3 regions of the Streptomyces sp. NPDC018019 genome follow, and region 2 is predicted to be linked to each of the others. Evidence: riboswitches for the same ligand, from Rfam matches in the RefSeq annotation. Region 2 holds a riboswitch; each other region holds the start of a gene.
What was found. A riboswitch is a leader RNA that binds a small molecule or an ion and turns the genes downstream of it on or off. The one in region 2 is predicted to bind cobalamin.

Region 1: another riboswitch for cobalamin. It lies ahead of ACH4FX_RS13880 (HoxN/HupN/NixA family nickel/cobalt transporter); the one in region 2 lies ahead of ACH4FX_RS34565 (CoA-acylating methylmalonate-semialdehyde dehydrogenase).
Region 3: another riboswitch for cobalamin. It lies ahead of ACH4FX_RS16435 (cobalamin biosynthesis protein); the one in region 2 lies ahead of ACH4FX_RS34565 (CoA-acylating methylmalonate-semialdehyde dehydrogenase).

What each region holds. Positions count from the first base shown of each region.
Region 1 covers NZ_JBIRGD010000007.1:9,276-18,990, reverse strand. Annotated here, with positions in the region: gene ACH4FX_RS13905 (cytochrome P450) at 1-1,225, shown strand, start outside; gene ACH4FX_RS13900 (L-tyrosine/L-tryptophan isonitrile synthase family protein) at 1,222-2,187, shown strand; gene ACH4FX_RS13895 (ABC transporter ATP-binding protein) at 2,267-3,082, opposite strand; gene ACH4FX_RS13890 (FecCD family ABC transporter permease) at 3,124-4,254, opposite strand; gene ACH4FX_RS13885 (ABC transporter substrate-binding protein) at 4,254-5,327, opposite strand; cobalamin riboswitch at 5,559-5,773, shown strand; gene ACH4FX_RS13880 (HoxN/HupN/NixA family nickel/cobalt transporter) at 5,771-6,994, shown strand; gene ACH4FX_RS13875 (VOC family protein) at 7,230-7,730, opposite strand; gene ACH4FX_RS13870 (DoxX family protein) at 7,800-8,351, opposite strand; gene ACH4FX_RS13865 (hypothetical protein) at 8,560-8,784, opposite strand; gene ACH4FX_RS13860 (hypothetical protein) at 9,016-9,264, shown strand; gene ACH4FX_RS13855 (lasso RiPP family leader peptide-containing protein) at 9,456-9,587, shown strand.
Region 2 covers NZ_JBIRGD010000028.1:113,910-123,624, forward strand. Annotated here, with positions in the region: gene ACH4FX_RS34540 (HAD family hydrolase) at 67-657, shown strand; gene ACH4FX_RS34545 (aspartate aminotransferase family protein) at 1,358-2,626, shown strand; gene ACH4FX_RS34550 (inositol monophosphatase family protein) at 2,623-3,585, shown strand; gene ACH4FX_RS34555 (zinc-binding dehydrogenase) at 3,582-4,598, shown strand; gene ACH4FX_RS34560 (hypothetical protein) at 4,680-5,030, opposite strand; cobalamin riboswitch at 5,216-5,397, shown strand; gene ACH4FX_RS34565 (CoA-acylating methylmalonate-semialdehyde dehydrogenase) at 5,600-7,099, shown strand; gene ACH4FX_RS34570 (acyl-CoA dehydrogenase family protein) at 7,105-8,325, shown strand; gene ACH4FX_RS34575 (enoyl-CoA hydratase/isomerase family protein) at 8,322-9,434, shown strand; gene mmsB (3-hydroxyisobutyrate dehydrogenase) at 9,431-9,715, shown strand, end outside.
Region 3 covers NZ_JBIRGD010000008.1:250,968-260,682, forward strand. Annotated here, with positions in the region: gene ACH4FX_RS16430 (cobyric acid synthase) at 1-663, opposite strand, end outside; gene ACH4FX_RS16435 (cobalamin biosynthesis protein) at 695-1,693, opposite strand; cobalamin riboswitch at 1,824-1,971, opposite strand; gene ACH4FX_RS16440 (hypothetical protein) at 2,168-2,404, opposite strand; gene ACH4FX_RS16445 (anion permease) at 2,448-3,794, opposite strand; gene ACH4FX_RS16450 (lysozyme) at 4,071-4,880, opposite strand; gene ACH4FX_RS16455 (class II aldolase/adducin family protein) at 5,150-5,803, shown strand; gene ACH4FX_RS16460 (alpha/beta hydrolase) at 6,245-7,372, shown strand; gene ACH4FX_RS16465 (hypothetical protein) at 8,060-9,640, shown strand.

The sequences.
Region 1 (9,715 bases), on a different contig from region 2:
CCCCGTCCACCGGGTCCGGTTCCCCAGCGGCGTCGCCGCCTGGCTCGTCACCGGGTACGAGGCCGCCCACCGGGCGCTGAACGACCCCCGGCTCGGCAAGCACCACTCCCGTGGCAACGCCGCCTGGCGGGCCCGCGCCTCGATCATGCCCGAGCCCCAGCACTCGCAGCTCCAGGTGCACCTGCTGCACCAGGACCCGCCCCGGCACACCGCCATGCGCCGCCTGATCACCGATGCCTTCGCGCCCAAGCGGATCGCCCGCCTCCGGCCGCGCTTCGAGCGCCTCGCGGACGCCCTGCTGGACGAGCTGCCGCCCGCGCGCCCGGGGCACGGCGGCAGCACCGACCTGGTCGCCACGTTCGCCACGCGCTTCCCCTTCCTCGTACTCGCCGAGGTCATCGGCCTGCCGGCGGAGTTCACCGAACGCTTCGACCGCGACTGGGGCAAGGTCGTCCAGCCCGTCGGCCCGGACGACCCCGGCCGCCCGGCGTACGAGGCGCGGCTGCGCGGCCTCCAGGGGTACATCGCCGAACTGGTACGTCACAAGCGGGAGGAAAGGGGTAGAGACAGCGGCACCGAAAGCAGCGCAGACAGCGGCACCGGAAGCGGCACCGACCTGCTCTCCCGCCTCGTCGCCGCCCGAGACGCAGGGGCGCTGGACGGCGCCGAGCTGGACTCCATGATCTTCCAACTCCTCGTCGCCGGACAGGAACCCGTCACCAACCAGATCACCACGGCGCTGACCGCCCTGTTCCGGCACCCCGCCCACCTCGCGGCACTCCGCGACGACCCCGCGCTCCTGCCGCGCGCGGTCGAGGAACTGCTCCGTTACGACAGCGCCTTCGAGCTGACGACCTGGCGGTTCCTCGCGGCGGACGCGGAGGTGTCGGGGACACGCGTCCCGGCCGGCGACTCCGTGATCGTCTCGCTGTGCGCGGCCAACCGCGACCCGGACCGCTTCCCGGACCCCGACACACTCGACTTCGGCCGCTCCCCCAACCCCCACCTCGCCTTCGGCCACGGCATCCACTTCTGCCCCGGTGCCACGCTGGCCCGCACCGAACTGCACATCGCCCTGGAAACGCTGCTCCGCCGCCTGCCGGGCCTGCGCCTGGCCGTGCCGGACGAGGAGTTGACCTGGATACCGGCGGTGCTCGCGCGGGGCGTCGGCGCACTTCCGGTGACGTACGGCTGCCCCTTCGGCGGCACCGGAGCGGCCGGATGAACAGCACGGCGTCCGACATCCTCGCCACCCTCCTCCCGCACCGCCGCACCCTGGAGACGGCGGCGGATACGGCCACTCCCGAACATTTCCCGCACCAACTGCGCCAGTTGGAGCGCCTGGTGGCCGCGCGCCGACCGGTTCTCCTCACCCTCCCGGGCTTCCCCTGCAAGTCCCCCAACCCGGCCAAGGTCATCAGCCGCCTCCCCGACGAAGGCGAACGCCTCGCCCTGCGCTTCCTCGACGGGCTCTGCGCCCGGATAGGCGAGCGGTACGCGCCGGGCGCGCGGCTCGTCATCTGCTCCGACGGACACATCTTCAGCGATCTGATCGGCGTCCCGGACCCGCACGTCGACGCCTACAACGACGCGCTGCGCACCATGATCCGTACGGCCGGGCTGTCCCATCTGAGCACCTTCGACCTCCGCGACGTCTACGGGGACCTGCCCTGCGAGACCAAACGCGAGCGGGTGCTCCACCGGTACGCCCCGTCCCTGGACGCCCTGCGCGCGGAGACGCGGGGCGCGGTGGACGGGAGCGGGAGCGGCAGCGGGGACGGTGAGACGCTGCGCCTCTACCGGGGCATCACCCGGTTCCTGTTCGAAGACACCACCGGCTTCGAAGGCACCCGCTCCGCCCTGCAACGCGCCTGCCGCGCCCGCGCCTACGGCGTCATCCGGCGCAGCCGTGCCTGGGGCGCGCTGATCGCCGAGCAGCACCCCGACGCGGTACGGCTGTCCATCCACCCGCAGCCGCGCGGCGCGGCCAAGTTCGGCATCCGGCTGCTCGACGCGCCCGACGCCTGGACGACGCCGTGGCACGCGTGCGTACTGCGGCAGGCGGACGGCGGCGTACGGCTGCTGCGCGCGGCGGACGCGGCGCGGCGCGGGCGCCTCGTCCTCCGGGACGGCCGCCCGAGCCATTACGTGGAGGGGGCCGGGCGGGCGGTGTCGGTTCGGGGGTGAGGGGGCGGGGCGGGTCCGACCCGGGGACGAGAGCGGGGTAGGGCCGACTCTCAGTGGGGGGCCGGGGGTAAGGACCGGCTCAGGTGATGGGCCCGGCAGTCCGCCGCTGGTCCATGGCGATCAGCGGGTCCCCCGTCAGCGGGTGCTCGACCACCACCGCCCGCACCCCGAACACCTCGGCCAGCAGACCCGGCGTCAGTACATCGCGCGGCGCGCCGGACGCCACCACCGCCCCCTCGGACAGCACGTGCAGCCGGTCGCAGACCGCGGCCGCCGCGTTCAGGTCGTGCAGCGAGACGAGCGTCGTACAGGCCCGGCCGCGCAACAAGGACAGCAGCTCGACCTGGTGGCGTACGTCGAGGTGGTTCGTCGGCTCGTCCAGTACGAGGACGTCCGGGTCCTGCGCGAAGGCGCGGGCCAGCAGCGCGCGCTGGCGTTCCCCGCCGGACAGTGCCGAGAACCGCCGCCCGCCGTGCCCCGCCAGCCCCACCTCGGCCAAGGCACGGGCCACCGCCTCGTGATCGTCGGGGCCGTCGCCCGCGAACGCCCGCTTGTACGGGGTGCGGCCCATCGCCACCACCTCGCGGACGGTGAGTTCGAAGTCGCCGCCGCGTTCCTGGGGCAGGGCGGCGACGTGCCGGGCGGCGCGCGCCGGCGGCATGGCCCGGATGTCCTCCCCGGCCAGCAGCACCCGGCCCGCCTCCGGCCGCAGGAGCCGGTAGACCGTGCGCAGCACCGTGGACTTGCCGCTGCCGTTCGGGCCGACCACGCCCGCGATCTCGCCCGGCGCGGCCATCAGACGCACACCGGCCACCACGCACCGGCCGGCGTAAGACACCCGCAGGTCCTCGATGTCGATACGGAGACCGGGGCCAGGAGGGACGTCGCAGCGCATTTCCATGGCCGCTCCCGGGAGCCCCGACATGACCTTCCGCCTCATGATCCCGCTCCCAACCGCCGGTCGAGCACGTAGAGCAGCACCGGCGCACCGATCAACGCCGTCACCACACCCACCGGCAGCTCCTGGCCGTCCATGGCGGTACGGCACACGATGTCCACCACGACCAGCAGGAGCGCCCCGGTCAGCGCGGCCACCGGCAGCAGCCGGCGGTGGTCGCCCCCGACGATCAGCCGGCACAGGTGCGGCACCATCAGCCCCACGAACGCGACGGCCCCGGACACCGCGACCAGGACGCCGGTCAGCAGGCTGGTCACCACGAACAGCAGCCGGCGCAGCCGGACGACGTCCACGCCCACACCGGCCGCCGTCTCGTCCCCCATGGTCAGCGCGTTGAGCGCGCGGGCCCGCGCCTGGAGGGCCAGCAGCCCGGCCGGTACGGCGAGGGCCGGCAGCGCGAGCGTGCCCCACGTGGCGCCGCCGAGGCTGCCCATCAGCCAGAACAGCACGCCGCGGGTCTGCTGTTCGTCCCCGGCCTGGAGGACCAGATAGCTGGTGAACCCGGCCAGGAACTGTCCGATACCGACACCCGCGAGCACCAGCCTCAGTGGCGCGAAGCCGCCGCCCCGCCGGGCCAGCGTCCACACCAGCGCGAACGCGGCGAGCGCCCCGGCGAAGGCGGCCAGCGACAGGCCCACGCCCCCGCCCAGGCCGAACACACCGCCCGTCCCGGCCACGGCGCCCGCGCCCAGCACGATCGCGGCCACCGCCCCGAGCGACGCGCCGTTGGAGATGCCCAGCAGGTACGGGTCGGCGAGCGGGTTGCGGACCAGCGCCTGGGTGGCCGTACCGACGAGCCCCAGCCCCGCGCCGACCAGCGCGGCGAGCAGCGCCCTGGGAACCCGCAGCTGCCAGACGATCAGGTCGTCCGTACCGGGCCGGGGCGGCTGCCCGCCCAGCCGCCGCAGCACCACCGACCACACCTCTCCTGGGGCGATGTCGGTGGCGCCGAGCGAGACGGCGGCGGTCAGTGCCACGAGGAGGGCGAGGAGCAGCCCGACGGCGAGCGTGGCCGTACGGGCGGGGCCGGGAGGCGTACGGAACGCAGCCGGGCCCGGGTCCGTTCGAGCTGCGCCGCGCCCTCGCTCAGCCGAAACCGGGGGCGCCATCAGTTGCCCGCCCCGGCGGCCTCGCCCAGGCGGTCCGGATACAGCGTCGCGGCGATCCGCCGTACCGTATCGGCGTTGCCGACCCCGGCGATGGTCGTCTGCTCGGAGCCGATGCGCAGGAATTTCCCTTCCTTGACCGCGCGCAGCCCGGCCGTGGCCGGGAACGTCCGGAGGAAATGTTCGGCGTCGTCGAATGCCTTCTCGTTGGCCGCGGCACTCCCCCGGTTCCGTACGCCGAGCTGAATCCAGTCCGGATTCCTGCCGACCACGTCCTCCCACGACACCGGCCGGAAATCCCCCGCACAGTCCGCGAAGACGTTCCGCGCCCCGGCCTCGGTCAGCACCGCGTTCGCGACCTGCCGGTTGCAGACGGCGACGGGCTGTTTCGTCCCCGCGTCGAAATCGAAGAAGAAATACGACGGCCGCTTCTCCGTAGGCACGTCCGCAACGGCCTTGCGCACCACGGAGACCTTCTTCTCCATCTCCGCGACCAGTTGCACCGCACGCGGCGTCGTGCCCGTGACCTGCCCGAGGCGCCGGATGTCACCCTCCACCGCGGACAGGTCCCGCTGCGGCACCTTCTTGCGCGGCGCGCACGCCGTCGAAGCCAGATAGACGTGCTCGATGCCCGCCGCGGCGAATTCCGCATCGGTCGGCCCGGTCGCCGCCCCGCCCATGTTGCCCATGGACGCGAAGGTGTCGATGTAGAGATCGGCCCCGGAACCGAGCAGTTTCTCCTTCGGGATCACCGTTTTGCCGAGGACCGGCACCCGCTGCGCCTGCGCGTCGAGCCCGGGCGGCAACGTCCCTTTACCGGGCGGGAAGCCGGTACCGACGACCCGGTCGCCGACGCCCAGCCGGAGCAGCATTTCCAGGCTCGACGCATTGCTCGTGACGATTTTCCGCGGCGCCGCGGAGAACGTCGTCCGCCGCCCGTCGCAATCGGTGACGGTGACCGGGAATCCGCCCGCCGCACCGTCCCGGTCGCCCGCTTTCCCGGCCGCCCCTCCGTCGGCACCGCCGCACCCGGTGGCCAGCGCGGCCACCGCCAGCACCGTCACCGCCGAAGTCACCCCCACCGACCGGCCCCTCGGCACCCGTTCCACCCGCTCGACCCGCTTCGCCCGTTCCAGCCGCTTCACGCGAGGACGCATACGTCCGCTCTCCCTGCCTCTCGAACTGCCCGGCGGCCCGCTCGTGCGGCCCCCGGACCAGGTAGTCGAGCGGCCGGCGCCCTGGGTTCCCGCCGTATCGGCATACGGTGCGGCGGCGCATCGGGCCGGTGGCCGGTTCGCCGGCGGGGGTTAGAGTGTCCGGGCCGTGGTGTTCGGGAAGACCGGTGACGACCTTCGGGTCCAGGCCGGAGCGGCCCTCGCCACTGTGATCGGGAAGTTCCCGCCCCTTTCCGTACGCGCCGTCCGCCCGTACGGAGCCACTGGCCGCAGCCCGCGGCCGGGAAGGCCGGGGCGGGCGCGCACACCCGTCAGCCAGGAGACCGGCCACGGCATCTCACGAACTGATCCACGAGGTGCTGGAGCGTGACCACCGGATGCCCCTGTCCGCCGATCCCCCGTCTTCCCCTGCCCCCACCCCTACTACGCCCGTTTCCACCCCGCCCGTCCCATCCACCCCATCCGTCACCGCCGCACCGCTGCCTTCGTTCCACTGGCGGCGGCAGGACACGGTGCGGACCGCGGGACTGATGGCGGTCATCGCCGGGCTGCACGTCGTCGCCTTCGGCGTGCTCTTCCTCCTGGTCGTACCGCACCACTACGCGGTGGGCTCGCAGGTCTTCGGTGTCGGCCTCGGCCTCACCGCCTACACCCTCGGCATGCGGCACGCCTTCGACGCCGACCACATCGCCGCGATCGACAACACCACCCGCAAACTGATGGCCGACGGCAAGCGGCCGGTCTCCGTCGGCTTCTGGTTCGCGCTCGGGCACTCCAGCGTGGTCGTCGCCATGGCCGCCCTGGTCGCCGGCGGCGCGCAGCTCGCGGGCACCCTGCTGGACGACGGTTCGCGCACCCACCAGGTGCTCGGCACCGTCGGCACCACGGTCTCCGGCGGCTTCCTGTACCTGATCGCCGCGCTCAACCTCGTCGCGCTGGCCGGTATCTGGCGGGTGTTCCGCGCGATGCGGCAGGGACGGTACGACGAGACGGAGCTGGAACGGCAGCTCGACTCGCGCGGCTTCATGAACCGTGTACTGGGCCGCTTCACCCGCTCCATCACCCGGCCCGGCCAGATGTATCCGCTCGGCCTGCTCTTCGGCCTCGGCTTCGACACCGCGACCGAGGTGACGCTGATGGTGATGGCGGGCAGCGGCGCGGCGGCCGGTCTGCCCTGGTACGCGATCCTGGTGCTGCCGCTGCTGTTCGCGGCGGGCATGAGCCTGTTCGACACGCTGGACGGTACGTTCATGAACTTCGCGTACCAGTGGGCCTTCTCCAACCCGGTGCGCAAGGTCTACTACAACCTCACGATCACCGGCCTGTCGATCGCCGTGGCGTTCTTCATCGGGACCATCGAACTGGTCACCGTCCTCCACGACAAACTGGACCTGAAGGACGGCGTCACCGACTGGATCTCGTCCATCGACCTGGACAACGTCGGCTTCATCATCGTCGGCCTGTTCGTGGTCGTCTGGGCGGCGGCCCTGGCGTACTGGCGACTGGCCGGCGTGGAGAAACGCTGGTCGGCACGGACGACGGGGGCGGAGGCCGGGGAGACGGGCTGACGGAAGCGGGGGCCGGGGAACGGCCTGACAGGGGCTGGAGGCCGGGAAACGGCATGACGGGGGGAGGCCGGACAGTCGGCGCCTGACCGGGAGGCCGACCACCGACCTCCCGAGCCCCTGCCCTCACGAGCCCCGGGCCCTCAGACTCCCGGCCTCCTGGACCGCCGGGCACCCGGGCTGTCGACCACCCGGCCACCCAGCCCCTACCTCCCCCCTCCCCCCGAACTCCCCTCAATCAGGTCGCCGATCCGGCCGCCGCGCCCGTCTTCAAATCCCGGCCCCAACGGGCCAACTCCGCTTCGAGGTCGAGCGGACGCAGCCGGTCCGGTTCGTCCGGCCCCGGCCAGTTCTCGCGCGGCACACGCCACATGACCTCGAACTCGTTGCCGTCCGGATCCTTGGCGTACACCGACTTGGACACCAGGTGGTCGGTGGCGCCGACCAGCGCGCCCCGCTCCGCCAGCCCCGCCGCCACGTCCGCCAGCTCCCCGAGCGTGCCGACCTCCCAGGCCAGGTGGTAGAGACCCACCCGGCCGTGCTCGGGGCCGGGCGCCTCGGCGCCGACCGCGAACAGCCCGAGGTCGTGGTCGTTGGCCGTCCCCTCGGCCCTGAGGAACGCGGCCCGTCCCGGAATCCCGGTGTCCACCCGGAACCCGAGCGCCCCGGTATAGAAGGCCACCGCGCGCTCCACGTCCCGTACATAGAGCACCGCGTGATTCAGCCGCCGCACCGCCACGTCAACCCCTCGCCTTCCCACTTCTCCACATCATCGCTTCCCGGCATATCCGGCCCCGCTCCACTCCGCTCAGTTACGCAGCAGCAGGAACACGACCGCCACGACCACGGCAAGCACCAAGGCGGCCACGCCGTACACCAGCCGGTGCGCGCGCAGAACCGGGAGCAGCCGGTCGACCGCGTACCGGCCGGGACCGGTCAGCGCGAGAGCCGCGGCGCCCGCCGTGAGCAGCAGCTCGTACTCGACACCGTCGGGTGCGAAGAACCCGCCGCCCCACTTGACCGCCAGCGCGTTCACCATCGTCCCGACGACCGCCGCGCCCGCCAGCGGCGTCAGCAGACCGAGCACCAGCCCGAGACCGCCCAGCGTCTCGCTGAGGCCGGCGACCACGGCCATCGCCTTGCCGGACGGGTAACCGCTGGCCGCGAAGAACTGCCCGGTCGCATCCAGTCCGCCCCCGCCGAACCAGCCGAACAGCTTCTGCGCACCGTGCGCGGCCATGATCAGACCGACCGCGATCCGCAACAGCAGCAGACCGACGTCGTACGCGTGCGGAGTCGCGGCGTGACGGTCACCGGCGCCGCTGCCGTAGTCACGGAGAGGGCTGAGAGGGGAGGACATGTGAACGCTCTTTTCTGTCTGGGCCGGCGGGGCCCCTACGGAGTCCGGGCCGCGACCATCGAAAGTACTTGAAACTTCAAGTCACACTTCGACGATACACATCACTTGAAACCTGAACAACCGCGCCGCACCCCCACCCGTCACTCTTCGGCCACCCCCACGCACACCCGGTAGCGCCTGCCCCGTAGCACCCCGCCCCACGCCTCACTCAGTCCGGCGCCACCCAGCTGTCCTTGTCCCCGCCACGCCACTCGATGAGCCCGGGCGCATCCAGATCGATGTCATCGGCATCCGGCGCCAGACCGGCATGCCGCAGAAACTCGGCCACATCACCCCGCCCATGCGCCAGCCCGACGATCTGCCCATGAACGGTGACCCGACGCCCACCGGACGGCGAGGGCGGGTGAACGATCACCGGCGGATGCACAACCATGTTTTCAGCGTGCACCGTGACCAACCACCCCGCACGTCGACCACCCCAAGCCCCACAACAGCCGGCCAACCCGGCATGGCGCCGACCGCCCGCGGAGTGAGCGGCACTGGCCTCGCCGCGGTCCAGGCCCTGCTCACCGCGATAGCGAGCAGCGGCGGCAGCACGGTCGGGCCCGGCGTAACGGAGACCGCAGTCGACCGCACGCCGAGACTCATACCGTAGGAGGTGCTGATGACGACGCATCCGTCGCCGTCCGACCCGGCCTCCGTGGCGGCGGAATTGGAACGGTTGAGGTCGATCATTGACGTGGGGTTCGCCCGCGTCGACGGCAGCCTCGCCCTACTGGAGAAGCGCTCCGACCAGACCGACCGGCAGCTCGCCGACCACGAAATCCGGGTCGACTCCCTGGAACGCTCCCGCCGGCCCCTGCCCAGCATCGCCCTCCTGGTCGCCATCGTCAGCGTACTGGTCACCCTGTGACAGGCCACCACAGCCCACTGACCTGCACGCGCCGGAGGCGACAGGCGCAGGCGCCGCCCCGCGCCTCGGCCGTGCCTACGCCTGCGCACCACCTGATCACTCCGAAGAGGTAGCGACATCATCCACGCTGACGGTCACGCTGGTATCGACGCACAACCGTGCTGGTACGCCACAGGGGAAGGGAAACACCCATGCAGGAGAACCAGGAAGAGATCGAGTACGAGGCCCCCGAACTGGCCGAGGCCGGCGACTTCGCCGAACTCACGCTCGGCTTCCGCGGCCACAACTGGGACGGCTGGGCGGGGTTCCACCGCTGGTGGTAATGCCCGTTCGCCTGTGGAGCGGCCGCCCCGATCGCCACACCAGCGCCCCCGCTTCGGCCACGCGCCGGGGCGGGGCCTTTTGCTGCGACGTCCGGCGGCCCATCGGTGGTCGGGGCGGCCGTGACGAT
Region 2 (9,715 bases):
CGGGCGTTCGCTCGCACCGGCCGGGCGGGGTGCGGGCGGAAGCGGAATCCTTCGAGGGGTGATGGCATGACCGCGGTGCTCTTCGACATGTTCGGCGTGATCGCCCGGCAGCAGTCCCCGGCCGCCTGCACCCGGCTGGAGCGCACGGCCGAAGTCCCCGCCGACGCCTTCTGGGAAAGGTACTGGGCCCTGCGGCAGCCTTATGACCGGGGTGACCAGAACGGCGCGCAATACTGGCGGACGGTCGCCGAAGCGCTCGGGACGCATTTCGACGAGGCGCGGATCGCGGAACTGATCGCCGCGGACGTGGCGAGCTGGAGCCGGGTCGACGAGGAAATGGTGGAATACCTCGGCGGTTTGGCGGACCGCGGCACCACCATCGGTCTCCTGTCGAACATCCCGGCGGAATTGGCGGCGCATTACGAGGAGCACCACGCGTGGCTGAAGCGCTTCTCGGTTCTGGCCTTCTCCTGCCGTATCGGCCACGCCAAGCCGGAGCCCGGTGCGTACACATGGTGCAGTACGGCCTTCGGCCTGCCGCCCGAGCGCATTCTGTTCGTGGACGACCGGGACGCCAACGTCCGGGCGGCCGAGAGCCTCGGCATGCGGGGCCATCTGTTCACGTCGCTGGCGGAGTTGCGCCCCGCCCTGGACTGACACCACCCGCTCCGCACCGACACCGCTCGGCCGCGTGCCCCCTCGTACCGGCGCCGGGCCGGGGGACCTGACACCCCCGGCCCGGCGCCTTGCCGTGTCGCGACCCGACGCAGCGAGGCGTGGCACCACAGCCCCGTACGCCGCCACAGCCCACCCAACGCCCCGTACACCTCTACAGCGCACCCAGCACCCCGCCCCCGCCGTACCGCGCCAAGACAGCCACTGCCCAAAGGCGCACCAACGGTGTTTGAAATTTGCGTAAGACGTTGAAACGGACGGCACTCTGTTCCGTATGTCGCGTCTTCGAATCTTGTCGAAGGCCCTTCCACTCCCGACGACGGAACTGCGCCAACGTCCGTCCGCCGGTCCGGCCGCCCGGACAACTCCCCATCATTGCTGGTCAGATGAGCCCTCTCGACACCCGCAACAATGTGGTCCACACACCGCCCTGATGGATTCCAGCCGATTCACGGTCGATCAAGCCAAACGAACACCCACGCTGTTAGGGTCGGTGTCGTCAAACGTTGAAGCGCCCGGCCGGGAAGCCCCGGCCCCCGAGCCGCACCGGCCGGGGAATCGGGACACCGGTCAGGACACCACGGCCGAACGGCGGCCCGCGCACCGCGGGCCCGGTCGGCGTGCCCGTGCCTCCCTCCCAGCCGTCCCGGCACCAGCATGTCTTCTGCGAGGAGAACCGTTCATGGACGCCACGAACGTTCGCGATCTGCTCTATTACCCGGTCAGCGCCCAGAAGATGGTGCGCGGCGAGGGCGTCTTCCTCTACGACGAGGACGGCAACGAATACCTCGACTGCGCTTCCGCCACCTTCAACCTGAGCCTCGGCTACTCCCACCCCGCCGTGATCGAGGCGATGAAGGAGCAGCTGGACGTCTTCGCCCATCTGACCTCGTCGGTGCAGAGCGACCCGGTCAACGGGCTGGTGCGCCGGCTCGTGGAGGTCTCCCCCGAGAACCTGACCCGGGTCCACCCGAAGGTCTCCGGCGGCTCCACCGCCAATGAGGGAGCCATCAAGATGGCGCAGTACGCCACGGGCCGCTCCGAGGTGATCTCCCTGTTCCGCAGCCATCTCGGGCAGACCATGATGATGACCTCGATGTCGGGCAACGCGTTCCGCAAGGAGCCGTTCCCCTCGCTGTTCCCGCGCACCCTCCAGGTGCCGGACCCGTACTGCTTCCGCTGCTTCTACGGGCAGCAGAAGAGCAGTTGCGGAATGATGTGCGTGGACCGCATCGAGGACTTCCTGGAGTACGCCAGCACCGGCCAGGTCGCCGCCGTCATCGTCGAGCCGATCTCCGGCAACGGCGGCAACATCGTCCCGCCGGACGGCTACTTCCAGAAGCTGCGGGCCTTCTGCGACGAGCACGACATCGTGCTGATCTTCGACGAGATCCAGACCGGCATCGGCCGGACGGGCCAGATGTTCGCGGCGCAGCACTTCGACGTGGAGCCGGACGCCATCACCACCGCCAAGGGCCTGGGCGGCTCCGGCGCGCAGGTGGCGGCGATCCTGACCAACGAGCGGCTGGCGGGCCTGCCGGCCAACCACCACTCCTTCACCTACGGCGCCAACCTGCTGGCCGCCTCGGCGGCCAACGTCACCCTCGACATCGTCCGGCAGCCCGCGTTCCTGGCGAACGTACGGGCCACCGGCAACTACATCCTCGGCCGGCTCGCGGACATGCGGACCCGTTACCCGGCCATCGTCGACGTACGCGGAGTCGGGCTCATGATCGGTTTCGAGATCGCGCACCCCGACGGCAAGCCCGCCGTCAAGCTGACCAACCATCTGGCGGGCGCGGCCGGGCAGCACGGTCTGATCCTGCGCACCTCCCGCTACGGCTACGGCAACGTCCTCAAGATCCGGCCGCCGCTGATCCTCACCCTCGACCAGGCCGAGCTGCTGTGCGACCGCCTGGAGAGCCTCTTCCGCGCGGAGCTGTCCTCATGACCACGATGAAAGAACTGCTGACGGGCCTGGGCCGGCACGTACGGGCCGAGCTGATGACGTACGCCGGCCGGGGCCCGGCCCGGCAGGTGCACGGCGACTCCCCCGGCGGCGACGCCCAGTTCGACGTGGACGAGGTCGCCGAGCGGGCCGTCCTCGCGTACCTGCGCGAGCACGCACCGGTGCCGCTCGCGGTCTACACCGAGGACGGCTCGCTGGTCGAGCTGGCGCCCGATCCGCGGTACGTGCTGGTCGTGGACCCCATCGACGGGACCCGGCCCACCTCGGCCGGTCTGGAGATGGGCATGGTGTCGATCGCTGCGGCGCCGCTGACGAAGGCCGCGCCGACGCTGGACGACGTGACCGCGGCGCACCTGCTGGAGATCAAGTCGGGTGCGTGGATCCACGGGGACGACGACGAGGGGCTGTCGTACGGCGGGTTCCCGCACGCGCTGCCGCGGCTGAGCCGGACCACCGACCCGGCGAAGATGTTCTGGTCGGTCGAGTTCAACGGCCATCCCATGCACCTGATGGCGGCGGCGTACGCGCACCTGGTGGACCGGTCCGCCAACACCGGCGGCGTCTTCGTGTTCAACAGCGCCACGTTCTCGATCTCCCGCATCATCACCGGCCAGCTCGACGCGTACGTGGACATCGGCAACCGGGTGCTGCGCGACCACCCGGGGACCGAGGCGGCCTTCCTGGCGGCCGGGCGCGGCTCGATCCTGCACCTGTTCCCGTACGACATCGCCGCCGCGGTGTACCTCGCCAAGCGCAGCGGGGTCACCATCACCGACGCCTACGGCGACGACCTGGGGACCACCGCGCTGCTCGACCTGGACCCGATGAACCAGAAGTCGTGCGTCGCGGCCGCCACCCCGCAGCTGCACAAGGAACTGCTCGGCGCCATCCGGTGGAACATCCCGGGCGCCGCCCCGACGACCTCCGGAGGTATGCGATGAAGGCCCTGGTCCTGACCGAGGCGCGGACGGTGTCGCTGGCCGACCACCCGAAGCCGGCGGCCACCGCGCCCACCGACGTCGTGGTGCGGGTCGCGCAGACCGGCATCTGCGGCACCGACCGCAGCGTGCTGGTGGGCAAGTTCCCCGCCGAGCCGGGTGTGGTGATGGGCCACGAGGCGGTCGGCACCGTCGAGGAGGTGGGGTCCGCGGTCACCGCGCACAAGCCGGGCGACCGGGTCGTCATCAACCCGACGCTGTACTGCGGCGGTTGCCCGTCCTGTCTGCGCGGGCACTGGGACTTCTGCGTCAACAAGGCGGGTACGGAGGTCGGGCTCGACCTGGACGGCGCGTTCGCCGAGTACATCCGGCTGCCCGAGCGGTTCCTCCACACCCTCCCCGAGGACATGCACTTCGACCGCGCGGTGGTCGTGGAACCGCTGGCCTGCGCGCTCAACAACATCGAAGCGGGCCGGGTGCGGGCCGGGGAGACCGTGGTCGTCGCCGGCGGCGGGCCGGTCGGTGTGGTGTGCGCGATGGCGGCCCAGCACCACGGCGCCCGGGTGCTGCTGACCGAGCCGGACCCGTACCGGCAGGAGCTGTGCCGCGAGGTGTTCGCCAGGGACTTCGGCGGCCGGGTCACCGTCCACACGCCGGACGCCCCGGCCCTCGCGGGGCAGGGCGACGTGGTCATCGACACCGTCGGCAGCCTGCTGGAGCAGTGCCTGGCGTACGCGGCGGTCCGCGGCCGTGTCGTGATCATGGGCTACAACAGCAACGCGTCGGCCACCGTGCGCCCGCTGGAGATCCTCCAGCGCGGGTTGCAGATCATCGGGGCCGGGGACTACAACAGCCGGCTGTTCCCCCGGGCGATAGAGCTGGCCCGGTGGCTGCCGCTGGAGCGGCTGGTGACCCACCGCTTCCCGCTGGAGCAGCACGAGGCGGCGTTCGCGGCGCTCGCCGCGGCGCCCGGGACCCCGTATTCGGCGCTCAAGGTCGTGCTGGTGCCGGAGTGATCCGTGGCGGACGGCCCGCGCGGTCGGCCTGGTGCCGGCCGCGCGGGCCGTGGCGGCGCTCCCGTAGGAAGCCGTCCGCCCTCACGAGAAGTCGACGGCCGCCAGTACCGGGCCCGCGGCGAGCAGCGCGTACTGGAGCCACACGGTGCTGCACCGTGCCCGGTATCCCAGGCCCGCCGCCGGGACGCACAGGGCGATCAGCCCCGGGACCGGGGAGAGTGCCAGCGCCGTCCGCGCGGCGGGCAGCAGCGGCCCGCTCGCGCCGTCGCCGCTGTACGCCTGGTTCAGAACGATGATCACGAAGAGGAAGTACGCGGCGGCGAGCAGCAGGAGGCCGAGCCCGGCGAACACCCGCAGCGCCGTCGTGGAGGGCGCGAAGGGGTCACGCTGCGGCAGGTCGGCGGGGGCGGGTGAAGGTGCGGGTGCGCTCATGACCGCCAGCCTGACTTCGGCGGCGCGGCGCGGCATCGGTGCACGTACTCAACGCCGTCGGGGACCCGTACTCACTTTCCGCCGGCGCTCGTCCCCGCACCCGGCGCGGTCGCGGGCGTGGAGCGCGGTGCCGCCGTCGGGCAGCCAGGGGATCTTCGGCCCCCTGGACTTACTAGGACGTCCGACTATATGTTCGTGACCAAGGCCCGCGGTGCAGGGAAGCCGGTGCGAATCCGGCGTGGTCCCGCCACTGTGACCGGGGAGTGCGACGCCGAGCTACACGCCACTGACGCGAACGAGGTCGGGAAGGCGGGCGGCGCGCGGTGATCCGGAAGCCAGGATACCGGCCGCGGGTGTTGTTCCGTGTTGTCCACGAGGATGGAGCAGACACGCATGGCACCGGTGCGTACCCCCGGCCCAGGTGATCCGGCCCGGCCCGCGGCACCGCCCGCCGGCTGACGGTCCCCCGCGCTTCGCGTTCCCACGGCCCCGCCGCGTACCGCGCCCGTTGCGCCGTACGCGCGCCCGGCCGTGCCATCCCCGGATCTCACCTGACGAGAGCAGGCCCCATGGTCCGTGAACTGACCCATTTCATCGGCGGCAAGCACACACCGGGAACATCGGGTGCTTACGGCGACGTGTACGACCCCAACACCGGCACCGTGCAGGCCCGGGTACCGCTCGCGGACCGCGCCGAGACCACGGCCGCGGTCGCCGACGCGGCGGCGGCCCAGCCGGAGTGGGGCGAGTGGAACCCGCAGCGGCGCGCCCGGGTGCTGCTGAACTTCCTGCGCCTGGTCGAGGGCGAGCGGGAGTCGCTGGCGCGGCTGCTGTCCGGCGAGCACGGCAAGACGGTCGCGGACGCGCACGGCGACCTCCAGCGCGGCCTGGAGGTGGTGGAGTTCGCCGCCGGCATCCCGCACCTGCTCAAGGGCGAGTTCACGGACAACGCCGGGACCGGTGTGGACGTGCACTCGCTGCGCCGACCGGTCGGTGTGATGGCCGGGATCACCCCGTTCAACTTCCCCGCGATGATCCCGCTGTGGCAGGCCGCCCCGGCCATCGCCTGCGGCAACGCGTTCGTACTGAAGCCGTCCGAACGGGCGCCGTCCGTGCCGCTGCGGCTCGCCGAACTGTTCCTGGAGGCGGGGCTGCCGCCGGGCGTCCTCAACGTCGTGCACGGCGGCAGGGAGTCGGTGGACACGCTGCTGGAGGACCCGCGCGTCGAAGCGCTCGGCTTCGTCGGCTCGACACCGGTCGCCGCGCACATCTACGCGACCGCCGCCGCCCACGGCAAGCGCGCCCAGTGCTTCGGCGGCGCCAAGAACCACCTGGTCGTGATGCCGGACGCCGACCTCGACCAGGCGGTGGACGCGCTGGTGGGCGCCGGGTACGGGTCGGCGGGCGAGCGCTGCATGGCGGTCTCGGTCGCCGTACCGGTGGGCGAGGAGACGGCCGACGCGCTGGTGGCGCGGCTCCGCGAGCGGATCGGCGCGCTGCGCATCGGCCGCAGCGACGACCCGCACGCCGACTTCGGGCCACTGGTGGGCCGGGACGCGCTGGACCGGGTCCGGGCGTATGTGGACCTCGGTGTCACGGAGGGCGCGGAACTGGTCGTGGACGGGCGGGGCTTCACCCTGCCGGGCCACGAGGACGGCTTCTTCGCGGGCGCCTCGCTCTTCGACCGGGTCACCCCGGACATGCGGATCTACCAGGAGGAGATCTTCGGCCCGGTGCTGTCGGTGGTACGGGCGGCGGACTACGAGGAGGCGCTGCGGCTGCCCACGGAGCACCCGTACGGCAACGGCGTGTCGGTCTTCACCCGCGACGGGGACACCGCGCGGGACTTCAGCCGCCGGGTGCACACCGGCATGGTCGGCGTGAACGTGCCGATCCCGGTGCCCGTCGCGTACCACACCTTCGGCGGCTGGAAGCGGTCCGGCTTCGGCGACCTGAACCAGCACGGGCCGGACGCGATCCGCTTCTGCACCCGCACCAAGACCGTCACCTCGCGCTGGCCCTCCGGGGCCAAGGAGGGCGCGAGCTTCACCCTCCCGACGATGGGCTGAGCCTGATGAGCGTCATGACCACCGCCACCACGACCGCCTCGCCGACCTCGCTCACCGCGGACCAGCTCGCCATCGTCGAGACGACGCTGGACTTCGCGCAGGAGCACATCGCCCCGCATGCCGTGGCCTGGGACCAGGACAAGCACTTCCCCGTGGACGTGCTGCGCAAGGCCGCCGCCCTGGGGCTCGGCGGCATCTACGTACGAGAAGAGCACGGCGGCTCCGCGCTCAGCCGCGCGGACGGCGTGCTGGTCCTCGAAGCGCTGGCCACCGCCTGCCCGTCCATCGCGGGCTACCTCTCCATCCACAACATGGTCGCCTGGATGATCGACCGGTACGGGGACGACGCGCAGCGCGCCCGCCGGCTGCCCGGCCTGTGCTCGATGGCGGACCTGGGCAGCTACTGCCTCACCGAGCCGGGTGCCGGGTCCGACGCGGCGGCGCTGCGCACCCGCGCGGTGCGCGACGGCGACGCCTACGTACTGACCGGCGTCAAGCAGTTCATCTCCGGTGCCGGGGCCTCAAAGGTGTACGTGGTGATGGCCCGTACCGGCGGGGAAGGGCCCGGCGGCATCTCGGCGTTCGTGGTCGAGCGGGACGATCCGGGGCTGTCGTTCGGCGCCGACGAGAAGAAGATGGGCTGGAACGCGCAGCCCACCCGGCAGGTGATCCTGGACGGGGTGCGCATCCCCGCGGACCGGCGGCTCGGCGCGGAGGGCGACGGCTTCCGGATCGCGATGAGCGGCCTCAACGGCGGCCGGCTCGGCATCGCCGCGTGCTCCCTCGGCGGCGGCCAGAGCGCCCTGCACGCGGCCCAGGTGTACCTCGCGGACCGGGAGGCGTTCGGCGGGCGGCTGCTGGACGCGCAGGCGCTCCAGTTCCGCCTCGCCGACATGGCGACGGAGCTGGCCGCCGCCCGTGCGCTGGTGCGGCAGGCCGCCGAGGCGCTGGACCGGGGCGATCCGCAGGCGCCGCAGCTGTGCGCGATGGCCAAACGGTTCGCCACCGACACGGGCTACACCGTCGCCGACCGCGCGCTGCAACTGCACGGGGGCTATGGCTACCTGAGTGAATACGGCATGGAGAAGATCGTCCGCGATCTTCGGGTCCATCAGATCCTGGAAGGGACGAACGAGATCATGCGCTTGATCGTGGCCCGTGGGCTGACCGGGGCGGGAACCGGCGGCGGCACCCGCCCCGGGGCCGGACCGGGAGCCGCCCGATGACCGGCGGTCCCGTACGCGCCGGCCGCGTACCCGACGCGCCCGCGCCCGACGACTCCGTGCTGCTGCGGACCGCGGGCCGGGCGGCCTACCTCACGCTCAACCGGCCGAAGGCGGTCAACGCCCTCGACCACGCCATGGTGCGCCGGATCGGCGCGGCGCTGGCCGCCTGGGAAGCCGATCCGGCGGTCGGGACCGTGGTGCTCAGCGGCGCGGGCGAGCGGGGGCTGTGCGCGGGCGGCGACATCCGCGCCATCCACGAGGACGCCCGGACCGGCGGCACGGCGTCCGCCGCGTTCTGGCGGGACGAGTACCGGCTCAACGCCCGCATCGCGCGCTGCTCCAAACCGTACGTCGCCGTGATGGACGGCATCGTGATGGGCGGCGGCGTCGGCGTCTCGGCGCACGGCAGCGTACGGATCGTCACCGAGCGGTCCAAGGTGGCCATGCCCGAGACCGGCATCGGCTTCGTGCCGGACGTCGGCGGTACCTACCTGCTGGCGCTCGCGCCCGGCGAGCTGGGCACCCATCTGGCGCTGACCGGGACGGCGGTGGGGGCCGGGGACGCCCTGCTGTGCGGGCTCGCCGACCACTACGTGCCGTCCGGGCAGGTGGCGCGGCTGATGGCGGACCTCGCCGCCGATCCGGTGCCGGACGTACTGCCGCGGTACGTACAGCAGGCGCCCGAAGGCGAGCTGGCCGCGCGCCGGGAATGGATCGACCGCTGCTACGCGGCCGGCACCGTCGAGGAGATCGTGGACCGGCTGCTCGGCAGCGGGGTCCCGGAGGCCAAGGAGGCCGCCGAGACGATCCTCGCCAAGTCCCCCACCGCGCTGAAGGTGACCCTGGCCGCGCTGCGCCGGGCCCGTGAGCTAGGGCCGCTGGAGCGGGTGCTGGACCAGGAGTACCGCGTCTCGTGCGCGGCGCTGGCCACGCCCGACCTGGTCGAGGGCATCCGCGCCCAGGTCATCGACAAGGACCGCGCGCCGCGCTGGTCCCCCGCCACCCTCGCCGAGGTCGCGGACGAGGACGTGGCCCGGTTCTTCGCACCGCTCGGCGACCGCGAACTGGGGCTCGCCGACGGTGCCGGTACACAGGAGGTGCCCTGGTGAGCGCGGAGATACGGGACGGGGACGGCGGAGCCGCCACGGTCGGGTTCGTCGGGCTCGGGAACATGGGCGGGCCGATGGCGGCCAACCTGGTGGCGGCCGGGTACCGGGTGACCGGCTTCGACCTCGCGCCGGAGGCGCTGGCGGCGGCGGCCGGGACCGGTGTCGAGCCCGCCGGTTCGGCGACCGCGGCCGTGGCGGACGCGGACGTGGTGATCACCATGCTGCCCGCCGGACGGCACGTCCTGGCCCTCTACGAGGACGGCGGGCTGCTCGCGGCGGCC
Region 3 (9,715 bases), on a different contig from region 2:
CAGCATCTCCAGGCCCGGCTCCAGCAGCGTCACATCGCCGCGGAACTTGTTGACGAGATAGCCCGCGACCAGCGCCTGGTCCTCCCGGGACAGCAGCGCCGTTGTGCCGAAGAACGAGGCGAACACACCGCCCCGGTCGATGTCGCCGACCACCACGACCGGTATCCGGGCGGCCCGCGCGATGCCCATGTTCACGATGTCGGTACGCCGCAGATTGATCTCCGCGGGGCTGCCGGCGCCCTCGCAGATCACCGCGTCATGCGTACGGCGCAGCTCCTGGAGGCAGTCCGTGACCGTGCCGAGCAACTGCTCCTGGCGTCCCGCGTGGTAGCCGCGCGCGCTCAGCTCGCCCACCGGCTTGCCCATCAGCACGACCTGGCTGCTGCGGTCACTGCCCGGCTTCAGCAGCACCGGATTCATCAGCGCGCTCGGCTCGACGCGCGCCGCCGCCGCCTGCATCGCCTGCGCCCGCCCGATCTCCGCGCCCTCGCGCGTCACGAACGAATTCAGCGACATGTTCTGCGCCTTGAAGGGCGCCACCTTGACGCCCTTGCGGGCCAGCCAGCGGCAGATGCCCGCCGTCACCACGCTCTTGCCCGCGTCGGACGTGGTGCCCGCCACCAGCAGCCCACCGCCGAGCGGCGCCCCACCCGAACCGTTCACCTGGCACTCCTCGCCGTCCGCACGCTGCTGCTCACTGGGCCCTCCCGGCCGTACGGGACCGTCGTACCGTTCCTGGTGTACGGGACCGCCGCAGCGCCCCGGCCGCCAGCCGGCCCGCGACCGTGGCCGCCAGCGCCGCCACGCTCACCCGGCGCGACAGCGTCACGGCCCGCTCGATGTCCGCCACCGCCACGGGGCGCCCGGCGCCGCCGTTGAGCACCGGCCGGTGCTCGACCCGGCCGCCGTACGCCAGGGTGCCGCCCAGCCGTACGCCCAGCGCCCCCGCGAACGCGGCCTCCACCGGGCCCGCGTTGGGGCTCGGGTGGGACGCGCCGTCCTGCTGCCAGGCGCGCCACGCGCCCCGCCGGTCCGGGCCGGACAGGACCGCCAGCGCGGCGGTCAGCCGGGAGCCGGGGAAGCCGGCGACGTCGTCGAGGCGGGCCGAGGCCCACCCGAAGCGGCGGTAGCGCGGCGACTTGTGGCCCACCATCGCGTCCAGCGTGTTGACGGCACGGAACGCCAGCAGCCCCGGCACACCGGCGACGCCGCCCCACACCAGGGCGCCGACCACCGCGTCCGAGGTGTTCTCGGCGACGGACTCGACCACCGCGCGCGCCATCTGCTGACCGTCCAGGGCCTGGGGATCGCGCCCGCACAGGTGCGGCAGCCGCTCGCGCGCCACGTCGAGATCGCCCGCGGCGAGCGCCCCGCCGACGGCCCGCGCCTCGCGGCCCAGCGAGGTGCCGCCGAGAACGGCCCAGGTGGCGGCGGCGGTCAGCGCGACGGAGGTGGCGGGGGAGCGGCGTACGGCACGGGTGAGCAGCGCGGCGCCGACGGCGGTCCCGCCGGCGCACAGCGCGGTGTGCAGGGCCCCGCGCCCGCGGTCGTCGCGCCACAGGCGGCGCTCCACGGCTGCCGCGGCCCGCCCGAAGGCGGCCACCGGATGGCCGCGCCGGGGATCGCCCACGACCAGATCGCCGAGGAAGCCGAGGGCCGCGCCGCACGCGTAGCCGGCGTGTTCGGCACGCATCGGATCAGACCGCCGTCGCGCCTCGGAGGGGCGGTACGGGGGTACGTCCAGCAGGTCTCGCACTGCGGCCGGGCATGGCGGTAGGTCCTCACTCAGGGTCCGCGCCCTGGTTCGACGGATACGGCGACGAGAGTCTCCTGGCTCCCGGATCGGCGCGTCCCCCGGCCTTCCAGTCCGTACGGAACCCGTGTCCCGGACGCGGACCGTGGCCCTTGCTGGAGGAGCGCTCCCCGGTGACAGTGGCGGGACCGCGCCGGATTCTCACCGGACTTCCTCATCTGTCGCCGATTGGCTCCGGCAGTCCACCACGCTCCGCGAAGCCCGTCAACTCGCGCTTGACCTGCGGCGCGGACCCGTGGCAGGGCCTGTGGGCAAGGACACAGGCACGCGGTGTCCGGGAGACGGCGAGGGCGCCCGGTGGCCGCGGCAGGTGCCGCGGCCACCGGGCGCCCCGGGGACCGTGCTACGGCCGGGTCAGGCCGCGACGATCAGATAGATCCCGTACGCCACGGCCGCCGCGCACAGCGCGAAGCAGACGTACGCACCGGCCCGCGCCGCCCCGGCGGGACCGTCGGCGGCCACCGCCTCGCCCTCCTGGCGCGGCTTGCGGGACGTACCGACGATGCCGAGGGTGAACAGGCCCACGATGCCGACCGTCACGACCAGCGTGACGCCGAAGACCTGGCCGAGCGCTGCCCAGTCGATGCTCATTGCGTTCTCGTTCCTTCGTGGAAGCCGGGGGCGTGCGGGCGGGTCAGCCGGCGGCCGAGCCGGCCTTGGCGCGCAGCTTGGCCGTGTGTGTCTCGTGCGGGTGGGCGGCCACCGGGGCGGCGATCACCGGGGCGGCGACGCCGACCGGGTCGGCGAGCGGCGCGTCGGCCACCGTGGGCGCCGGGATGGTGGCGACGGCCGGAGCGGGCGCGGTCCCGACCGGGCCGGCGGGCGGCGGAGAGACAGTCTGCAGGGCGGCGGTCACCACACCCGCGGGCTCCACGGCCGGACCCTCGTTGACATTGGTGTGGTCCACCGGCTTGCGCCGGGAGGCCAGCCAGATCGCGCCGCAGACCGCGAGCGCGAGGACCGCGACGGTGGCGATGCCCCAGTCGCCCTGGTCCGCCAGCAGCGCGGCACCCGCCGCGACCAGGCCGGCGGCCGGCAGCGTCAGGCCCCAGGCGATCACCATCCGGCCCGCCGTGGACCAGCGCACCACACCGCCCTTGCGGCCCAGCCCCGAGCCCATGACCGAGCCGGAGCAGACCTGGGTGGTGGAGAGCGCGAAGCCGAGGTGGGAGGAGGCCAGGATGGTGGCCGCGGCGCCGGTCTGGGCGGCGAAGCCCTGCGGCGGCTGGATGTCGGTGATGCCCTTGCCCATCGTGCGGATGATCCGCCAGCCGCCCAGGTACGTGCCGAGCGCGATGGCCAGGCCGGCCGAGGCGATGACCCACAGCGGCGGGTCGGCGTGCGGTGCGACGACACCGCCGGTGATCAGCGCGAGGGTGATCACGCCCATCGTCTTCTGGGCGTCGTTGGTGCCGTGGGCGAGGGAGACCAGCGCGGCGGAGGCGATCTGCCCGGCGCGGTAGCCCTTGGCGGTCTCCGCCTCGTCGCGGTTGCGGGCCAGCCGGTAGGTCAGCCGGGTCGCGGCCATCGAGGCCAGACCGGCCACGATGGGCGCGGCGACGGCCGGGATGAGGACCTTCATGACGACGGCGCCGCCGTGCACGCCGCTCGCGCCGACGGACACCAGGGTCGCGCCGATCAGTCCGCCGAAGAGGGCGTGCGAGGAGCTGGAGGGGAGCCCGGCCAGCCAGGTGACGAGGTTCCAGACGATGGCGCCGACCAGTCCGGCGAAGATCACTTCTGGTCTGATGCCGGCGGTCTCGTCGATGATCCCGCCGGAGATGGTCTTGGCGACCTCCACCGACAGGAACGCGCCGACCAGGTTGAGGACCGCCGACATCGCCACCGCGATCCTGGGCTTGAGTGCCCCGGTGGAAATGGTGGTGGCCATGGCGTTGGCCGTGTCGTGGAAGCCGTTCGTAAAGTCGAACACCAAGGCCGTGACGATCACGATCCCGATGAGAAGCGTGATGTGTTCCATTCACCCAGGCAATCAGTTCGGTGGTCAGTAACGCTCGGGACCGTACGGACGACGGGTGAACGGAAGGTGAACTGGGCCCGGCGGCGCGGTGACGTGCCCGGAGGGGGCGCGCGGAGGCGCCCGACGCGTCACACGGGGCCCGTGCGTATCAGCTCGGGGGCCCCGGTAACCTCAAGGGTCCCATGGGTACCGGTGCCGGGGGCCCGCGTCCCGGCCTCGCGATCCGGCGCTCTGGTCCCGCGCCGCGTCCCGGCGTTCCGGGTCCCGCTCCGCGGCTCAGCCCCGGGCGAAGCGCCGGAGCTGTGCGGCCGTGCCGTTCCACTTGTTCTGGTCGCCCGGCAGTGCGCCGTGGCTCGCATACTGCCAGAAGCTCGGGTACGCCCAGCCGGCCGGCAGCTTCCCGGGCGCGCCGTGCCAGCGGGCCAGCCACAGCGGGTGGGTGGCGGCGAACGCCCGGCTGCCGCCGGTGCAGCCGTTCCACCACCGCGCCGTCGTGTAGATCACCGGCCGTCGCCCGGTCTGCCGCAGCACCTCGTCGCTGAACCCGCGGATCCACCGGACCAGCGCCGCGCCGCTCATCCCGAAGCACGCCCGCTCCCGGTCGTACGGGTTGTGCTCGATGTCGAGGGCGGGCGGCAGCGTCCGGCCGTCCGCCTTCCACCCGCCGCTGTGGCGCAGGAAGTGCCGGGCCTGCGCGGTGCCGGAGGACGCGCTCGGCACGCCGAAGTGGTAGGCGCCGCGCAGCAGGCCGGCCTTGCGTGCGCCGCGGTACTGCCGGGAGAAGTAGGGGTTGCGGTACCAGTTCGACTCGGTGGCCTTGACGTAGACGAACCGGCCGCCCTTCGCCCGTACGCTCCGCCAGTCGACGGCGCCCTGGTGGGAGGAGATGTCGTGGCCGAGCGGTTTGCCGGCGGCCTCGGCGGCGGGCGGCGCGGGCACGGCGGTGTACAGGACGGCGGTGAGCGCGCCGAGGGCGAGGGAGCCGGCGGCGAACCGGCGCCGCCGGGTGCGCGGCGGGCGCTGCGGGGCGCAGGGCCGGTGGGGCGGGCACGGTGCGTCGGGCAGGCGATCGTGATCACGGGCCATGATTCCCCCCGGGAATCCCAGGATGACGATGTACGGCATGGCTACGTGCATGACAAATCCCAGGCAGCGTACCGAGTGATCCGTACAAGGTGGTCGATGCTCGGTCAATTCCCACCGAGGTGCCACCGGTCGGGCATGACGGATACCGGAAGGCGGGGATCCGCCCCATGGCGCCGTGCACGGCCCGTACGGTGTCGGCAGCCACCCGCGCACCACCCCCGCGCACCCCGGCGGGGCCGGCGCCCGCACCGCACACCGGAGGCACACGCATGACGGACCGGGAAGCCCTCGACGACGCCTGGCGCGAGCTGGTCGCCACCGCCCGCCGCACGGTCACCGACGGGCTGGTCGTCGGCACCTCCGGCAACGTCTCCGCGCGCGTCGGCGACCTGGTCCTGGTCACGCCCAGCGGCGTCCCGTACGACCGGCTCGGACCCGGCGACCTCACCGCGGTGGACCTCGACGGCCGCCCCGCCCACGGCACGCTGCGGCCGACCAGCGAGCTCCCCATGCACCTGGCCGTCTACCGTGCCACCGGCGCCCGCGCCGTCGTGCACACCCACGCCGCGCACGCCACCGCCGTCTCCACCCTCGTCACCGAACTCCCGCCGGTGCACTACATGACCGCGGCCCTCGGCGGCCCCGTCCGCGTCGCGCCGTACGCCCTGTACGGCACCGAGGAGTTGGCCGAGAACATGCTCGCCGCACTGCGCGACCGCACCGGCTGCCTCCTGCGGAACCACGGCACCATCGTGTACGGGGACACCCTTGACGAGGCATACGACCGCACGGCCCAGCTGGAGTGGATGTGCCGCGTCTGGCTCGCCGCCAGCGCGCTGCCCGGCCGCGAACCCGCCCTGCTGACGCCGGAACAGCTCACCGAGGCCGGCGACCGCCTGCGAGGCTACGGTCAGCCGCGCTGACCACTGAGGCGCGGTGCTGGGGTGGGACTTCGGGGGTCTGGTGCGTTGGGTGCTGGGCTGGGGTGCGGGGTTTCGGCGTCGGCTGCCGGGCTGGAGCGTTGGGCCCTCAGCGGTGGTTGCCGGGCCGGGGCGTCGGGCCTTCGGTGTCGGTTGCCGGGCCCGGCCGCTGCTCCCCGTCGTCGGCTGTCGCGCCTCGCCCGGCCGTACGCTGCGGGGCTCGCCGTAGCCCGGACACGTACGGCGCCATACGACCTCGCTCGCCGTAGCCCGGCCACGTCCGCTGCCACGCGACCTCGCTCGCCGTGACCCGACCATGCCCGCCGTCATCAGGCCCTGTCCGTCGGCACCCGACCACGCTCACTGAAACCCGGTCACGCCCGCCGTCACCCGGCCGCGCCCGCCCACTGGCCGGGGCGGGCGGCCCCGCCCACACTGGGGAGGATGCGTCTGGGTACTGCGGCGGCAGCGGCCGCCACCACGGTGATCGGTGCCGGCGCGGCCGCGGTGGCGGCCGGCCGGTACGCCAGCGACATGGTCCTCAAACCCGCGCCCGACCGGCCGTTGCCGGGCGACCCCCGGCTCACGGTGCACTCCACCGGCCCCGGGCGGATCACCCTCACCCGCAGCCTCGCCTCGCTGCGGCCCGGCACCTACGGCCTGACCGGCGCGGGCAGCCATGCGATCGTCGGCCCGCTCCTGGACGACGTGCCGCACCCGGCCGACACGGTCGTCCGCCGCCTGGAGCGGGTCACCCACGGCACCCTCCAAGCGGGCGCCCGGATGCGGCTCACCCCCCAGGTGCACATCGGCAACCCGCGCGACGCGCTGGACCTCGACTGCGCCGACGTCGACATTCCCGGCGAACTGGGCGCCCTGCCCGCCTGGTTCGTGCCGGGTGCCCGGGCGACCTGGGTCATCACCGTGCACGGCCTGGGCACCACCCGCGAGCACCCCATGGTCGTCATGCCGTTCCTCAGCGACCACCGGCTGCCCGTGCTGAATCCGGCCTACCGCAACGACGTGGGCGCCCCGCACACCGCCGACGGCATCAGCCACCTCGGCGACTCCGAATGGCGCGACCTGGACGCCGCGATCCGCTACGCGATCCGGTACGGCGCGGAGCGCGTCGTCCTGCACGGCTGGTCCACGGGCGCGTCCATGGCCCTGCGCGCCGCCGCCAACTCCGGGCTGCGCGACCGCATCGCCGGCCTCGTCCTGGACTCGCCGGTCCTGGACTGGCAGGCCACGGTCCGCGCCCTGGCCGCCGCCCGCCGCACGCCGCGTGCGCTGCTGCCACTGGCCGTACGTGCCGCCGAGGGCAGCACCGGCCTGCACGCCGACCGCCTGTCCGACGCCTGGGCCCCGGACCTGCTCAAGGTGCCGACCCTGCTGATCCACGGCCCCGACGACACGCTCGCCCCCTGGTCGTCCTCCCGCGAACTCGCCGCCCGCCGCCCCGACCTGATCACCCTTCACCCGGTACCGCACGCCCCCCACGCGGCCATGTGGAACGCGGACCCGGCCACGTACGAGGAAACGTTGCGCCGGTTTCTTACGCCGCTGATGTGAGGGGCGGGGGTGCTGACGGTGTTGGGGGCGGCCTGGGGAGGGGACCGAGGGGGCGAAGCGAGGGGGGAGCGGACCGGTCCGGGACGTGGTGGTCTGGGCGGGGTTTCCGGACGCGTGTCCGTGCGGCGGGCAGCGGATTGGCGGAGTGCCCGCCCGCCCCGTGGCGCGTACACGTACGACTCGCGTCCCCTATGGCTCCCGGCCCATTCGTACGGTCCGCTGAGCGTGTTCGTAGGGTTTGTGGCGGTCTTGCGCATGGCTGCGGGTGCGGTCGTACCGCCCGCTGCGGTCTTGCGCGCGTGACTTCCGGGCGCGTCCCGTATCGCCTGCGGCAGAGCCGCGACGAGATGGCCCGCAGCGACTCGCCGCCGATGGCACCCGGCGGCCCCGGACGGTCCTCCGACCGTAACGCCCGCGCCGTCGGTCTCCTCCCCGGGGGCCCCTGCGGGGCCGCACCGCGGACCCGCCCGGGCCGGACCGATTTGGGCCGGACCACCCGGGCCGGACCGCTCGGGCCCGGACCCCCGGGCTGGACCATGCAGGCCGGACCGCCCGTGTCACGGGCCCCGGGCCAACCGGCCCTCAAGCCCGTGATGACGGCCTCAAGCGTGCCCCGCGCGACGTCCCGCCGGAACGTACCGACCGTTCCGATTGGGCTTTCGGGCCGTCAGCGGGAAGACTGCACCTGTGACGTCCCGTACTCCGCGCGACTCCCGGCTCCGACTCGTCCCCCGTCAACCGATTGCCGCCGCCCGCCGAGCGGTGAGCACCCGGGCCGCCCGCCCGGCGCCCCGGCCGCCCCAGGGCACGCCGCCGCCCGCGGAACTGGCGCGGCAGGCCCGCGCCGGCCTGGCCGGTGCCGTACGGCTCGCCCGCTGGGCCGACGGCGAACACGGCGATGGCGCCGGACTACGGGCCGGCCCGGACGGCGCGCTGCCCGCGGAGATCGCCGAACAGGCGGCGCAGGACCTGCGGCTGACCCCGGACCAGGTCCGCACGGACTGGGACCTGGCCCGGCTGGCCGGGCTCGTCGAACTGCACGGCGGCGTGGCCCGCCCCGGCTGGCGGCTGCGTGCCTGGGAGCGCGACGACACCGCCGCGCTGCGCGGCTGGGTCGCGCTCTTCGACGCCTGGTCCCTGGCGCGCCCCGCGCCGCCCGGCGCCGGGCCGGCCGCCGTCGCCGAGGTGGTCGAGGCCGTGCCGCAGCTGCTCTCCCTGCTGCACCTGTCGGCCGGCCCGGTCCGGCTCCCGGTCCTGCTGGACATGCTGGAGCAGCGGGTCGCCGAACTCCGCACGGAGCGCTGCGAGGTGCCGTACGGGCCCGACCGGGCCGCGGATACGGGCTCTGCCAGGCCCGCGACCGCACGGCCCGACGCCACGGACCCCGTCGGCACGGGTGCCGCCGCCACGGGACCCACCGCCACGGATTCCTCCGCCACGGATTCCGCCCCCACCGATCCCTCCGCCACGGACCCCTCCGCCACGGACCCCTCCGGGGCGGTGAGTGGCACCGCGGGGGTGTCACTCGCGGTGCTCCTGGACTGGGCGCTGGACGGCCTCGCCGCCGTCGGCGCGCTCGTCGTGCGCGGCGGGGCGAAGACCGGCGTGCCCGCCGAACGCGAAGCGCTGCTCACCCCCCTCGGCAACTGGTCGGTCTGGGTCAAGCTGGAACAGATCTGCGTCGCCGCACAGAGCCCGGCGGGCAATATCGAGCAGTCCGCCGAGGCGATGCTGCGCGGCTGCGCCCGGCTGTCCCCGGGCCCGGCACGGGCCGAATACCGCGCCTGGCTGGCCGCCCGGTCCGTGGGCAGCGCGGTCGAGGAACTCCTCGACGTCGCCCGCGGCGAGGACGCGCTGCTGCGCGGCCTCGCCTTCGAGGCGCTGCGCGCCGTCGGCGCCCCGGCGGAACCGGCCGTGCGCGCCGCCGCCGACGAGCCGGGCCTGCGGCCGTACGCCCTGCTGTGGCTGGTCGAGCACGAGGGCGGCGACCCGGAGACCGCGCCGGACGTGCTCACCCGCGAGGAGTCCACCTGGCTGTGGGTGGACACCGCCGCGGCCGTCGCCGACCACGGCGAGGCACAGCTGCTGGTCCGTCACCTCGATTCGGCCGTCCAGGGCTCGGTCCCACGCCTGCTGGAGGAGGTACGGGCCGTCGGCCACCCGCGCACCGTGCAGGTCCTGGTCGCCCTGGCCGCCGCCCACCCCGACCCGGCCCTCGCCAAGGCCGTCCGCCGCGCCGCCTTCCAGGTCCACACGGGCGGCGCGTAGCCCCCCACCGGCCGACGGCCGGCCAGCGCCCCGACGACGGCCGGCCGATGGCCGGGATGAGGGCTGCTGGGCGAC